DNA from 3 places in the Serratia sp. DFXYC6 genome. Region 1 is predicted to be linked to each of the others. Evidence: predicted binding sites of a transcription regulator. Region 1 holds the regulator's gene; each other region holds the start of a gene.
What was found. The regulator ArgR, encoded in region 1, controls arginine synthesis, uptake and breakdown. The targets are predictions, from matches to a motif close to ANTGAATAAAAATACANT.
Positions count from the first base shown of each region.

Region 2: a site for ArgR is predicted at 2,407-2,424, ahead of argC (N-acetyl-gamma-glutamyl-phosphate reductase). Genes of this name have one in related genera too.
Region 3: a site for ArgR is predicted at 2,777-2,794, ahead of argA (amino-acid N-acetyltransferase). Genes of this name have one in related genera too.

Region 1 is NZ_JBXUNV010000003.1:125,260-129,612, reverse strand. It holds gene mdh (malate dehydrogenase) at 1-931, opposite strand, end outside; gene argR (transcriptional regulator ArgR) at 1,396-1,866, shown strand; gene yhcN (peroxide/acid stress response protein YhcN) at 2,270-2,533, shown strand; gene yhcN (peroxide/acid stress response protein YhcN) at 2,654-2,917, shown strand; gene mpl (UDP-N-acetylmuramate:L-alanyl-gamma-D-glutamyl-meso-diaminopimelate ligase) at 3,115-4,353, opposite strand, start outside.
Region 2 is NZ_JBXUNV010000007.1:102,168-106,520, forward strand. It holds gene ppc (phosphoenolpyruvate carboxylase) at 1-950, opposite strand, end outside; gene argE (acetylornithine deacetylase) at 1,209-2,354, opposite strand; gene argC (N-acetyl-gamma-glutamyl-phosphate reductase) at 2,571-3,575, shown strand; gene argB (acetylglutamate kinase) at 3,596-4,353, shown strand, end outside.
Region 3 is NZ_JBXUNV010000002.1:50-4,402, reverse strand. It holds gene recD (exodeoxyribonuclease V subunit alpha) at 1-1,380, shown strand, start outside; gene argA (amino-acid N-acetyltransferase) at 1,419-2,744, opposite strand; gene amiC (N-acetylmuramoyl-L-alanine amidase AmiC) at 2,984-4,237, shown strand.

The DNA.
Region 1 (4,353 bases):
TGATGAACTTCTCGCCCAGTTCGATATCTTTATGCAGCACGTCCAGCATCTCGTTCAGTGCTTTCTGCTCGAAGGCGCTCAGGGTGCCGATATCTTTGCGTTCTTCAACGCCGTTCTTGCCCAGCACCAGCGGCTGCGCGAAGAAGCGAGCGTATTTGCCGTCGCCTTCAACGTAAGCGCATTCCACAACGCCTTTCTCGCCCTGCAGCGCACGCACCAGAGACAGACCGAAACGGGCGGCCGCCTGGCCCATGGACAGCGTTGCAGACCCGCCGCCGGCTTTGGCTTCCACCACTTCAGTGCCGGCGTTCTGAATACGTTTGGTCAGATCCGCCACTTCCTGATCGGTGAAGCTCACGCCAGGGATCTGCGACAGCAGAGGCAGGATGGTCACGCCAGAGTGGCCGCCGATCACCGGCACGTTCAGTTCTTCAGGCTGCTTGCCTTTCAGCTCGGCCACGAAGGTATTGGAACGGATGATATCCAGCGAAGTCACGCCGAACAGTTTGTTCTTGTCGTAAACGCCGGCTTTTTTCAGCACTTCCGCCGCGATGGCGACCGTGGTGTTAACCGGGTTGGTGATGATGCCGATGCAGGCTTTCGGGCAGGTTTTCGCCACTTGCTCAATCAGGTTACGCACGATGCCGGCGTTAACGTTGAACAGGTCAGAGCGATCCATGCCTGGCTTACGGGCCACGCCGGCGGAAATCAGCACCACGTCCGCACCGTGCAGAGCCGGAGTCGCGTCTTCGCCGCTGAAGCCTTTGATTTTAACTGCGGTTGGGATGTGGCTTAAGTCGACGGCAACGCCTGGGGTAACGGGGGCAATGTCGTAGAGAGAGAGTTCAGAACCTGAAGGAAGCTGGGTTTTGAGTAGAAGGGCGAGGGCCTGGCCGATACCGCCAGCAGCACCGAGAACTGCAACTTTCATCCTATACTCCTTTATTATCTTAAATATATAAAGCGCCGTGAATGTGTTGGTTACGGACCTTACGTTATTACACCTTTCAAAACAATAAATTAGCCAATTCTTGCCTGCAGGTGTAATAAAACGGCCGCTGTCGCGCCCATTTTAGATTAAATCGCTTACGCATGAAGGGCATAGCGCACACTAATCAAAAATAGTGCGAGGTTATTCACGAGCAAGTTAACCGGCCGTTACATTACACCCTTACGCAACATCAGAACAACATCATTTTAATAACATTTTATTTACCACCGCAGGCCGATTTTCCGTCGTCAAAAGGGCATATTCATCGCGGCCGGATTTTGTTAAAATGCCGCCCTTTCCTCGCCGTCCGGTCATTTTTATTTTCTTTGGGGCGGCCTTTGTTGCATAAAAATTCATCTATATGCATAATCATGACTTCCACTATCAACATTCCACGGTGCAAAATGCGTAATCCCGCAAAACAGGAAGATCTGATCAAGACGTTCAAAGCGTTATTGAAAGAAGAAAAATTCAGTTCTCAAGGCGAGATCGTTTTGGCGCTGCAAGAAGAAGGCTTCGAAAACATTAACCAATCCAAAGTATCGCGCATGCTGACCAAGTTCGGCGCGGTACGTACGCGCAATGCCAAAATGGAAATGGTGTATTGCCTTCCTGCCGAACTCGGCGTGCCGACCACCACCAGCCCATTGAAGAATCTGGTGCTCGACGTCGACCATAACGATGCCGTCGTGGTGATCCACACCAGCCCGGGCGCCGCACAGCTGATCGCCCGCCTGCTCGACTCACTGGGTAAATCCCAGGGCATCCTCGGCACAATTGCCGGCGACGACACGATTTTCGTCACCCCGTCCAACGGCTTTACCGCTCAGAAGCTGCATGAAGCGATCTTGGGCGTGTTCGAACAAGAGCTGTGAAACCTGGCGCTAACAAAGTGCGGCTGTAAACCGCATTTTGTTAGCGCTTCTTTAACCCTCGCGTTACCTTCCCAGCCTTCAACCGCGTTTAACACTGCTTTTTTATCCCGCAACAACACATTTCCATGACATCTCCATGTAACCAGCAGTACCCACTGTGATCTTCCGCACTTTTGGTCAAAATCACTTACCTTATTGAAATTACATAAATTTAACATCAAAAGATCGTTTTATGAGCGTTTTTTATTCCTTACGGTTATAAAAAATAAGGATCATGAGGTTAAAGTTTCACTAGCAACTGTTAGCGAACTATTAATTTTTCACGTTACTAGCTGTATACTCATTTTCGTGAACTGAATCACAGTTCGTTGGAACTGATAAAAGAATACGATGAGGTGAGATGATGAAAATTAAAGCTACCGTTGCAACCCTGAGCGTTCTGTCCATGCTTTCCTTTGGTGCATTCGCAGCACAATCTGTTGATGCAACCCAGGCCGCAAAACTGCAGCCCGCCGGTGTGATCACCGTGAGCGGCGTCGCCGCTGCGCCTTCCGACATTCGCCAGGCACTGTCCGACAAAGCCGACGCCAAAGGGGCGACCGCTTACCGCGTGATCGAAGCGCGCAACGACGGCAACTTCCACGCGACCGCTGAAATCTACAAATAAGTAACGGCATTACCCGGCAACGGGCAATACATCTCTGGAATCAAACGCTGTCATAACGGCCTTCAAGAATAAAAATCGCTGCCAAGCCCTTCCAGGCTGTTATGACCAAGGATCGCTATCATGAACATGAAAACTACTGTTGCTGCACTCGGTTTGCTGTCCGTCATCTCCTTCGGCGCGTCTGCCGCCCAGTTGGTGACTAACGATCAGACCGCCAATCTGCAATCTATCGGCACCATTACCGTCAGCGGCATCGACGGCGCGCCGACCGACATTCGCCAGGCGTTGTCGGAGAAAGCCGACGCGAAAGGCGCGACCGCCTACCGCGTGATCGAAGCCCGTAACGAAGGCAACTACCACGCCACCGCCGAGATTTACAAATAACAACTCTGGGAACGGCTTTGCAGAGCTGATTACCCTCGTCACTGCCACTGCCGAGTTCTGACGCAAACGCCGATTTCCCAGAGACCCTCTCGTCGTCCTATCCGACGAACCCCGTTGCCCTCGCTCGCGAGGGCTTTTTTATGGGCGTAAAAAAGGCCGCGAATGCGGCCCTTAGGTTGGCTTATGCGGCTAAGCGATCAGTAGGTCACCTTCGGTTCCTGCTTTTTCGCCAGCGCGTCCAGCAAGCGATCGTGAATACCGCCGAAACCGCCGTTGCTCATCACCAGAATGTGGTCGCCCGGCTGTGCGGTTTTCACCACCATGTCCACCAGCGTGTCGAGATCCGCGCTCCAATGCGCCGGCTGCACGCAGGCATCCGCCACTTCCGCGACCTGCCACGGAATGTGGTGCGGCTGGAACAGGAACACTTCGTCGGCACGGCCGAGCGAAGGCGCCAGATCGTTTTTGCTGATGCCCATTTTCATGGTGTTGGATCGCGGTTCCAGCACCGCCAGAATGCGCGCCGTACCGCCGACCTTGCCGCGCAGCGCGGCCAGAGTGGCCAGGATCGCCGTCGGGTGGTGCGCGAAATCGTCGTAAACCGTGACGCCGTTGGCTTCGCCACGCAGCTCCAGACGGCGACGGGCATTGATGAAATCGCCCAACGCGCGGCAGGCATCCGCCGGCTGCACGCCGACGTGGCGAGTCGCGGCGATAGCCATCAGGCCGTTATGCATGTTGTGCTCGCCCACCAGCGCCCACTTCACTTCGCCGACCTGCTCACCGTCGAGGAACACCGCGTAATGGCTGGCGTCCGGCGTCAGCTTCTGCGCGCGCCAGGCGCCCTCTTCGCCCACCAGCTCCTGTTCGCTCCAGCAGCCCATCGCCATCACCTGCTTCAGGTGGCTGTCGTTGTCCGGCAGAATGATTTTGCCTTTGCCCGGCACCAGACGCACCAGGTGGTGGAACTGTTTCTGGATGGCTTTCAGATCGTCGAAAATATCGGCGTGGTCGAACTCCAGGTTGTTCATGATCAGCGTGCGCGGGCTGTAGTGCACGAACTTGGAGCGTTTGTCGAAGAACGCGCAGTCATACTCGTCGGCCTCGATCACGAAGAACGGGCTGCCGCCGAGGCGGGCCGATACGTCGAAGTTGCCCGGCACGCCGCCGATGACAAAGCCGGGCTGGTAGCCGCAGGCCTCGAGGATCCAGGTCGCCATGCCGGCGGTGGTGGTTTTACCGTGGGTGCCGGCGACCGCCAGTACCCAGCGATCGCGCAACACGGCGTCGTGCAGCCACTGCGGGCCGGAAACGTAAGGGATACCACGCTCCAGCACCGCCTCCACGCACGGGTTGCCGCGCGTCATGGCGTTGCCGATGATCACCAGATCCGGCGCCGGATCCAGCTGGGCGGGATCATAACCCTGAATCAGATC
Region 2 (4,353 bases), on a different contig from region 1:
TGCTTCATGATTTCGCGGTACGGCTCCTGCACCTCATCGCCGCCGGCGCGGGCGCGCAGCTCCGGGGTGCATTCGGTCATCGACAGTTCAGAGACCAGCACCTGGATGTCGCGGGTGAACAGGTCGCAGGCTTTCCAGCGGCTGAGCAGCAGCACATGGCGGGTAATTTCGGCGGTGACGTTCGGGTTGCCGTCGCGGTCGCCGCCCATCCAGGAGGTGAAGCGCACCGGCACCGCTTCCACCGGCAGGCTGTAATCGATGGAGTTTTCCAGCTGTTCGTTGAATTCGCGCAGGAACGCCGGCACGCCTTCCCACAGGCTGTTTTCCACCACCGCAAAGCCCCATTTGGCTTCGTCGATCGGGGAAGGGCGGTGTTTGCGAATTTCATCGGTGTGCCACGACTGGGCCACCAGTTGGCGCAGGCGGCGCATGATCTTGTTGCGCTCGTAGTCGGCCAGATCGTTGTGATCGAGCTGGCTGAGGCAGGTGTTGACCTCCACCAGCTTGTGGATCAGGGTGCGGCGGGTGATCTCCGTCGGGTGCGCCGTCAGCACCAGCTCGATGGAAAGTTGCGACACCGCGTGCTGCAGCTCTTTGTCGCTGAGCTTTTTGTCTTTGAGACGGCTGAACAGCTGCGCCAGCGCTTCCGGGTTGCTGGCGGCCTCGCCGTTGGGCGAAATGCTGTGGTACTGCTCGGCGACGTTGGTCAGGTTGAGGAACTGGCTGAAGGCGCGCGCCACCGGCAGCAGCTCGTCGTTGGATAGGTTCTGCAGGGTGGAGAGCAGCTCCTGGCGATGCGCTTCGTTGCCGGCGCGTGAGGATTTGGAAAGCTTACGGATGGTCTCAACGCGATCGAGAATATGCTCACCCAGCGCTTCTTTGATGGTATCGCCGAGCAATTTGCCGAGCATACTGACATTACTGCGCATTGCCGAATATTGTTCGTTCATATAACCCCTGACCCAGTTCTGTATGATTTTTATCTTGTAAATAAATTTCACGCGTCAGGCGCAGACCGCCAGCCTGATCACATCGCGTTCCTGTCCAATCGTCAATTGACACTATTTTTAGCAAAAAAACATCAAAATCGGCGCATTTTCTGAAATTTAATTACGCCTCGTCGGTTATCAGCACGGCTTATTTCGCCGTTTTCTACTTATTTTGAGGTAGGGGAAAGCATAAGGCATTTCCCCTGTTAAATGTCGGGTTTATTGCCGGCAAAAGTGACTGACCAGCTGGCCCAGCAGTTTGCGCGTCGGTTCGATAAACGCGGTATCGATGTACTCGTCCGGCTGGTGGGCCTGATCGATGGAACCGGGGCCGAGCACCAGGGTCGGGCATACCTGTTGCACGAACGGCGCCTCGGTACAGTAGTTGACCACCTGCGTGCGGGTGCCCAGCAGCTCCTCGATCACCGCCACCATGCGGTGGTCGGTCGGGCACTCGTAGCCCGGCACCGACGCGTGCAGCTCTTCGATGGTCAGGCGGCCCGGCCAGCGTTGGCTCACCGGCTCCAGCGCCTGATGCATCAGTTCGTTGATGTTGTCGAGCGTCATGCCGGGCAGCGGGCGGATATCCAGGTGCAGCTCGCAACAGGCGCAGATGCGGTTGGCCGCGTCACCGCCGCTGATATGGCCGAAGTTCATGGTGGGATAAGGCACGGCGAACGCCGGATTGTTGTAGCGCTCCTGCAGGGTTTTGCGCAGCTCCATCAGGCGGCCGATGGACTCGTGCATCAGATCGATGGCGTTGACGCCGCGCGCCGGATCGCTGGAGTGGCCGGACTGGCCGACGATGCGAATGGCGTTGGCCATGTGGCCCTTGTGCGCGCGCACCGGCTGCAGCGAGGTCGGCTCGCCGATGATGGCGAAATCCGGCCGAATGGCGGTGGAGGCGGCGAAATAACGCGCGCCGGCCATCGTCGTTTCTTCATCTGCGGTCGCCAGAATGTACAGCGGCTTGGTCAGCTTGCTCGCGTCGATGTCGCGCACCGCGTCCAGAATAAAGGCGAAGAAGCCTTTCATGTCGGCGGTGCCCAGCCCGTAGAGCTTGTTGTCGTGCTCGGTCAGGGTGAAGGGATCGCGCGTCCAGCGGCCTTCGTCGTAAGGCACCGTATCGGTGTGGCCGGCCAGCAGCAGGCCGCCGCTGCCTTCACCAATGCTGGCCAGCAGGTTGAATTTGTGGCGCGACTCCGGCACCGGCTGCACGTCGACTCGGAAGCCCAGGTCGGCAAACCATCCGGCCAGCAAGTTGATTAACGCCTCATTGCTCTGATCGAGGCCGGCATCGGTGGCGCTGATTGACGGAGTGGCGATCAACGCCCGGTACAGCTCAATAAATGGAGGTAATTTCATCTTCACTGTTGACAGCCTTTGGTTAGGATAGTATCAATATTCATGCATTTATTTTGAATAAAAATACAGTAAGCCGAAGCGTAAGGGAACCCGATGCCCGGATGTTTATAAAAGCATCAACGCCTGGCTCCGTGGGTGAACGGCGCAACAACGCTGGCTAGCCCTGTTACCTGGGTCGCAAGCGACCGCACGTCAGTTTAGAAGGTGAAAGGCCACATGTTGAATACGCTGATCGTTGGTGCCAGCGGTTACGCCGGAGCGGAGCTCACGGCTTACCTGAATCGCCACCCACACATGAACATAACCGCTTTAGCGGTTTCAGCGCAAAGTGCAGATGCAGGAAAGTTGCTTTCCGATCTCCATCCCCAGTTGAAAGGCATCGTCGATCTGCCGCTGCAGCCGTTGACCGACGTCGCCAAGGCGGCGCAGGGCATCGACGTGGTGTTCCTCGCCACCGCTCATGAAGTCAGCCACGATATCGCACCGGCCTTCCTGGCGGCAGGCTGCGTGGTGTTCGATCTGTCCGGCGCCTTCCGCGTGCAGGACGCCGGTTTTTATACCCAGTACTACGGTTTCGAGCATCAGCATGGCGCCCTGCTGGAGCAGGCGGTGTACGGCCTGGCGGAGTGGCAGAGCGACAAGATCAAACAGGCGCAGCTGATCGCCGTGCCGGGCTGCTACCCGACGGCGGCGCAGCTGGCGCTGAAACCGTTGATCGAAAAGCAACTGCTGAACCTCGACCAGTGGCCGGTGATCAACGCCACCAGCGGCGTCAGCGGCGCCGGGCGCAAGGCCAGCATGACCACCAGCTTCTGCGAAGTGAGCCTGCAGCCGTACGGTATTTTCACTCACCGGCACCAGCCGGAGATCGCCGCGCACCTGGGCGTGCCGGTTATCTTTACGCCGCACCTGGGCAATTTCCCGCGCGGCATTCTTGAAACCATCACCTGCCGCCTGAAAGCCGGCGTGACCGCGCAGGACGTGGCCGCCGCCTATCATGCCGCCTATGACGACAAGCCGCTGGTGCGGCTGTACGACCAGGGCGTGCCGGCGCTGAAAGCGGTGGTGGGGCTGCCGTTCTGCGACATCGGTTTTGCGGTGCAGGGCGAGCATCTGATCGCCGTGGCGGCGGAAGATAACCTGCTGAAAGGCGCGGCGGCGCAGGCGGTGCAATGCCTGAATATCCGTTTCGGCTTCCCGGAAACCCAATCACTCCTTTAAACCAGCGTGAGTAAACAGCAATGAACCCGTTAATTATCAAGTTAGGTGGCGTGTTATTAGACAGTGAAGAAGCGCTGGAGCGTCTGTTTACCGCGTTGGACAGCTATCGGCAGCAGCACCAGCGCCCGCTGGTGATCGTGCACGGCGGCGGCTGCGTGGTGGACGAACTGATGAAGCAGCTCGCTTTGCCGGTGGTGAAAAAGAACGGCCTGCGGGTCACGCCGGCCGATCAGATCGACATCATCACCGGCGCGCTGGCTGGCACCGCCAACAAAACGCTGCTGGCGTGGGCGATTAAACACCAAATCAACGCTGTCGGCCTGAGCCTGGCGGACGGCGGCAGCGCGGTCGTGACCCCGCTCGATCCGGCATTGGGCCACGTCGGCAACGCGCAGCCCGGCTCGCCCGCGCTGCTCAATACCCTGCTGGGCGCCGGCTACCTGCCGGTTATCAGCTCCATCGGCATCACCGCCGAAGGGCAGTTAATGAACGTGAACGCCGATCAGGCGGCGACGGCGCTGGCCGCGACGCTGGGGGCGGATCTGATCCTGCTGTCGGACGTCAGCGGCATCCTCGACGGCAAGGGCCAACGCATTGCGGAAATGACGGCGCAAAAAGCGGAACAACTGATCGCGCAAGGCATCATCACCGATGGTATGGTGGTGAAGGTGAATGCGGCGCTCGACGCCGCCCGCACCCTCGGCCGCCCGGTGGATATCGCCAGCTGGCGCCATGCCGATCAGCTTCCTGCTTTGTTTAACGGCGTGTCGATTGGCAC
Region 3 (4,353 bases), on a different contig from region 1:
TGGCAGAAGATCGCCGCCGCGGTAGCCGCCACGCGGCGCATTGCTGTCATTTCCGGCGGGCCGGGCACCGGTAAAACCACCACCGTCGCCAAGCTGTTGGCGGCGCTGGTGCAGTTGGATGAAAGCGCGCGCTTGCGCATTCAGCTGGCGGCGCCGACTGGCAAGGCGGCGGCGCGTCTGACGGAGTCGCTTGGCAGCGCCAGCCGTCAGCTGGCGTTGACCCCGGCGCAGCAGGCGCTGTTCCCGACGGAGGCGGCGACGTTACACCGTCTGTTGGGGGCGCAGCCGAACAGTCAACGCATGCGCTATCACCGCGGCAACCGGCTGCATTTGGATGTGCTGGTGGTGGATGAGGCCTCGATGGTCGATCTGCCGATGATGGCGCGCCTGATTGCCGCGCTGCCCGATCGGGCGCGGGTGATTTTCCTTGGCGATCGCGATCAGCTGGCCTCGGTGGAGGCCGGCGCGGTGCTGGGGGACATTTGCCGTTTTGCCGAGCAGGGATACAGCGATGCGCGTGCCGCAGAGCTGAGCCGCCTGACCGGCTGTTCGCTCGCAGGGCGGCAGGCCGACGCGGAAGCGGCGGTGCGCGACAGCCTGTGTTTGCTGCGCAAGAGCTACCGTTTTGACGCTCGATCCGGCATCGGTCAATTGGCGTTGGCGGTCAACGCCGGTGCTGGGGAGCGCGCGCTGGCAGCCTTAAGCGGCAGTTTCGGCGATGTCGCGGGCTATGCGCTGGCAACGAGCGAAGAGTATCAGGCGCTGCTGGACGCGTGCGTGGCGGGCTACCGCGACTATTTGCGATTGGCCGCCGAGGGCGCGGATGCGGCGGCGGTGTTGGCCGCCTTTAGTCGCTTCCAGGTGCTGTGCGCGCTGCGTGAAGGGCCGTTTGGCGTTGCCGGCCTGAATGAACGTATTGAACTCGGGCTACAGCGCGCCGGCCTGATTGACCGCAAACCGGGCGTGATCGGCCGCTGGTATCGGGGGCGGCCGGTGATGATCGGCCGCAACGACAGCGCGCTGGGGTTATTCAATGGGGATATCGGCATTACGCTGCCGGATGAGCGCGGCGAGCTGCGCGTGCATTTCCAACTGCCGGATGGAAGCATCAAGTCGGTGCAGCCGAGCCGTTTGCCGACGCATGAAACCGCCTATGCCATGACGGTGCATAAATCTCAGGGATCGGAGTTTGACCATACGGTGCTGGTGTTGCCGAATCACTTCCTGCCGGTGCTGACGCGCGAATTGGTCTATACCGCGATCACTCGCGCGCGTAAGCAGCTCTCGCTGTATGCCACGGAGGCGGTGCTGCTGCGGGCCATTCGTATGCCGACCCAGCGCCGCAGCGGATTGGCTGAACGGCTGCAGGCAACGGAATAAGCGTTGAAGGGGCGCGGTAGCGGCCGCGCCCACAGGGATTACAGATCCGCCAGCAGAATTTTGGAGCGGCGTTGGTAGTTGTACAGCGCCTGTTTCTGCATCGGCAGCACGTCGACTTCTGCCGGGGTGAATCCGCGCTCCTGGAACCAGTGGATGCTGCGGGTGGTCAGTACGAACAGCTTCTTTAATCCCATCTGCCGCGCCTGGTTTTCCACCCGCTGCAGCAGCATTTCGCCGCGCGAAGAGCTGCGGTAGTCGGGATGCACCGCCACGCAGGCCATTTCACCGATTTTTTCCTCCGGGAACGGGTACAGTGCCGCGCAGGCGATGGTCAGGTTGTCGCGTTCGATAATGGTGAATTTGTCGATCTCCATCTCCAGCTGTTCACGCGAACGGCGCACCAGAATACCCTGCTGCTCGAGCGGCCGGATCAGCTCCAGGATGCCGCCGATGTCGTTGATCGTCGCCCGGCGCACCTGTTCGGCGCTCTCCATCACGATTTGGGTGCCGATGCCGTCGCGCGAGAACAACTCCTGTACCAGCGCGCCGTCTTCCTGGTAGCTGATCAGGTGGCTGCGGCGTACGCCGCTGCGGCAGCCTTTCACCGCGCCGCGCAGGAAGCGCACGGTGCCGGAATGGTAGTCACCGCCTTCCTCCAGCTCTTCAAGGCGCTTTTGCGCGTCGTTGGGGAACAGCTCGGAAAGGATGTTGCCTTCCGCGTCGGTCACGCCCTGTGAGGAGCAGAAACCGATCATTTTTTCCGCCTTCAGCTTAATCGCCAACTGGGTGGCCACTTCTTCCGAGGTCAGGTTGAAGCTCTCGCCGGTGACCGAAACCGCGACCGGGCCAATCAACACGATGGCGTTGCTGTCGAGCTGACGGTGGATCGCTTCTTCATCGATGCGGCGAATGCGGCCGCTGTGGCAGTAGTCGATGCCGTCATCGACGCCCAGCGGCTGCGCGATGATGAAGTTGCCGCTGACCACGTTGATATGCGCGCCCTGCAGTGGCGTGTTGTTGAGGCTCATCGACAGCCGAGCGGTGATGTCGAGCTGCAGCAGGCCGGCGGCCTGCTTGACCAGCTCCAGCGTATGGGCGTCGGTCACGCGGGTGTGTTTGTGGTAGATCGGCTCATAGTTATGCTGAGCCAGATTGGCGTCGATCTGCGGCCGCGCGCCGTAAACCACCACCAGGCGAATACCCAGGCTATGCAGCAACCCGATATCGTTGACGATGTTGGAGAAATTCTCGTGTTCGATGGCTTCCCCGCCGAGCATGATGACGAACGTCTTGCCGCGGTGGGCGTTGATATAGGGGACTGAGTGACGGAATCCTTGCACCAGCTCTGTACTACGTTCCTTCACGGCCAAACCTCTTTGCATATTTATACGATATTTTTGTATTTTTATTCTTTTATTGCGCCGATGGCAAGTGGGAAATCGTCATGAAGCGTGCGCTAAGGGCGCTAAATCGTTAATAAATTGAAAAACCATAAAAAGATTTTCTGATGACAGGGCTGGAATGATTGGTTAAAGTTTTCGGCATCCCCATTTCATTGGTGTTTTTTTCATCTGTTGTAAACAGCTATTACTGCCGGAGCCGCATGCCAAACGCTAATCACAATCTGGGCCGCCGTCGTTTATTACAGGGCGTTGCCGCCAGCTGGCTGCTGAGTGTGAGTCGTACGGGCTTCGCCGCATCATCGCACGTGATCGCCGTGCGCGTCTGGCCATCCTCCACCTATACCCGCGTCACGCTGGAATCCAACGTCGAGCTGAAATACAAGCAGTTCGCCCTGACCAATCCCGATCGCGTGGTGGTGGATATCGAAGGCGTTCATCTCAACAGCGTGCTGAAAGGCATCGCCGGGCAGGTGCGCGCCGACGATCCTTATCTCAAGCAGGCGCGCGTCGGCCAGTTCGATCAGAATACCGTGCGGCTGGTGCTGGAGCTCAAACAAAGCGTCAGCCCGCATATTTTCACGCTGGCGCCGGTGCCGGAGTATCGCAACCGTCTGGTGATGGATCTCTATCCGACCAAGGGCGGCAGCGGCGGCGAGGAATATGATCCGCTACTGGCGTTACTGGAAGATTACAACAAGGGCGATCTGGAGCGCACGCTGCCGCCGGAAGCGCCGCAGGCCGGCAAAGCGGGGCGCGATCGGCCGATCGTCATCATGCTGGATCCCGGCCACGGCGGCGAAGATCCCGGCGCGATCGGCAAGTACAAGACGCGCGAGAAAGACATCGTGCTGCAGATTGCCCGCAAGCTGAGCGCCATGATCAAGCGCGAGCCGAACATGAAAGTGTTCATGACGCGTAATGAAGACGTGTTTATTCCGCTCAAGGTGCGCGTCGCCAAGGCGCGCAAGCAGCGTGCCGATCTGTTCGTTTCGATTCACGCCGACGCCTTCACCAGCCGCGCCGCGCGCGGGTCATCGGTGTTCGCATTGTCCACCAAAGGCGCCACCAGCTCGGCGGCCAAGTTCCTGGCGCAGACGCAGAATGCCTCGGACCAAATCGGCGGTGTCAGCAAGAGCGGCGACCGCTATCTTGACCACACCATGTTCGATCTGATCCAGACCGCGACCATCAACGACAGCCTGAAATTCGGCAAGGAAGTGTTGAACCGGATGGGCAAAATCAACCGGTTGCACAAGAATCGCGTCGATCAGGCCGGTTTTGCGGTGTTGAAGGCGCCGGATATCCCGTCGATCCTGGTGGAAACGGCGTTTATCAGCAACATCGAAGAGGAGCGCAAGCTGCGCACCAGCCATTTCCAGCAGCAGGTGGCGGAGTCGATTCTGGCGGGCATCAAGGCTTATTTCGCCAACGGCGGCGCGCTGGCGAGTCGATAACGGCAGGGCCGGGCGCGAGTCCGGCTATTTTCGCGGATTGCAGATACAAAAAAACACCCGTCAGGGTGCTTATCTGTTGTCATCAAGAGTTGGTTGCGGGGGCCGGATTTGAACCG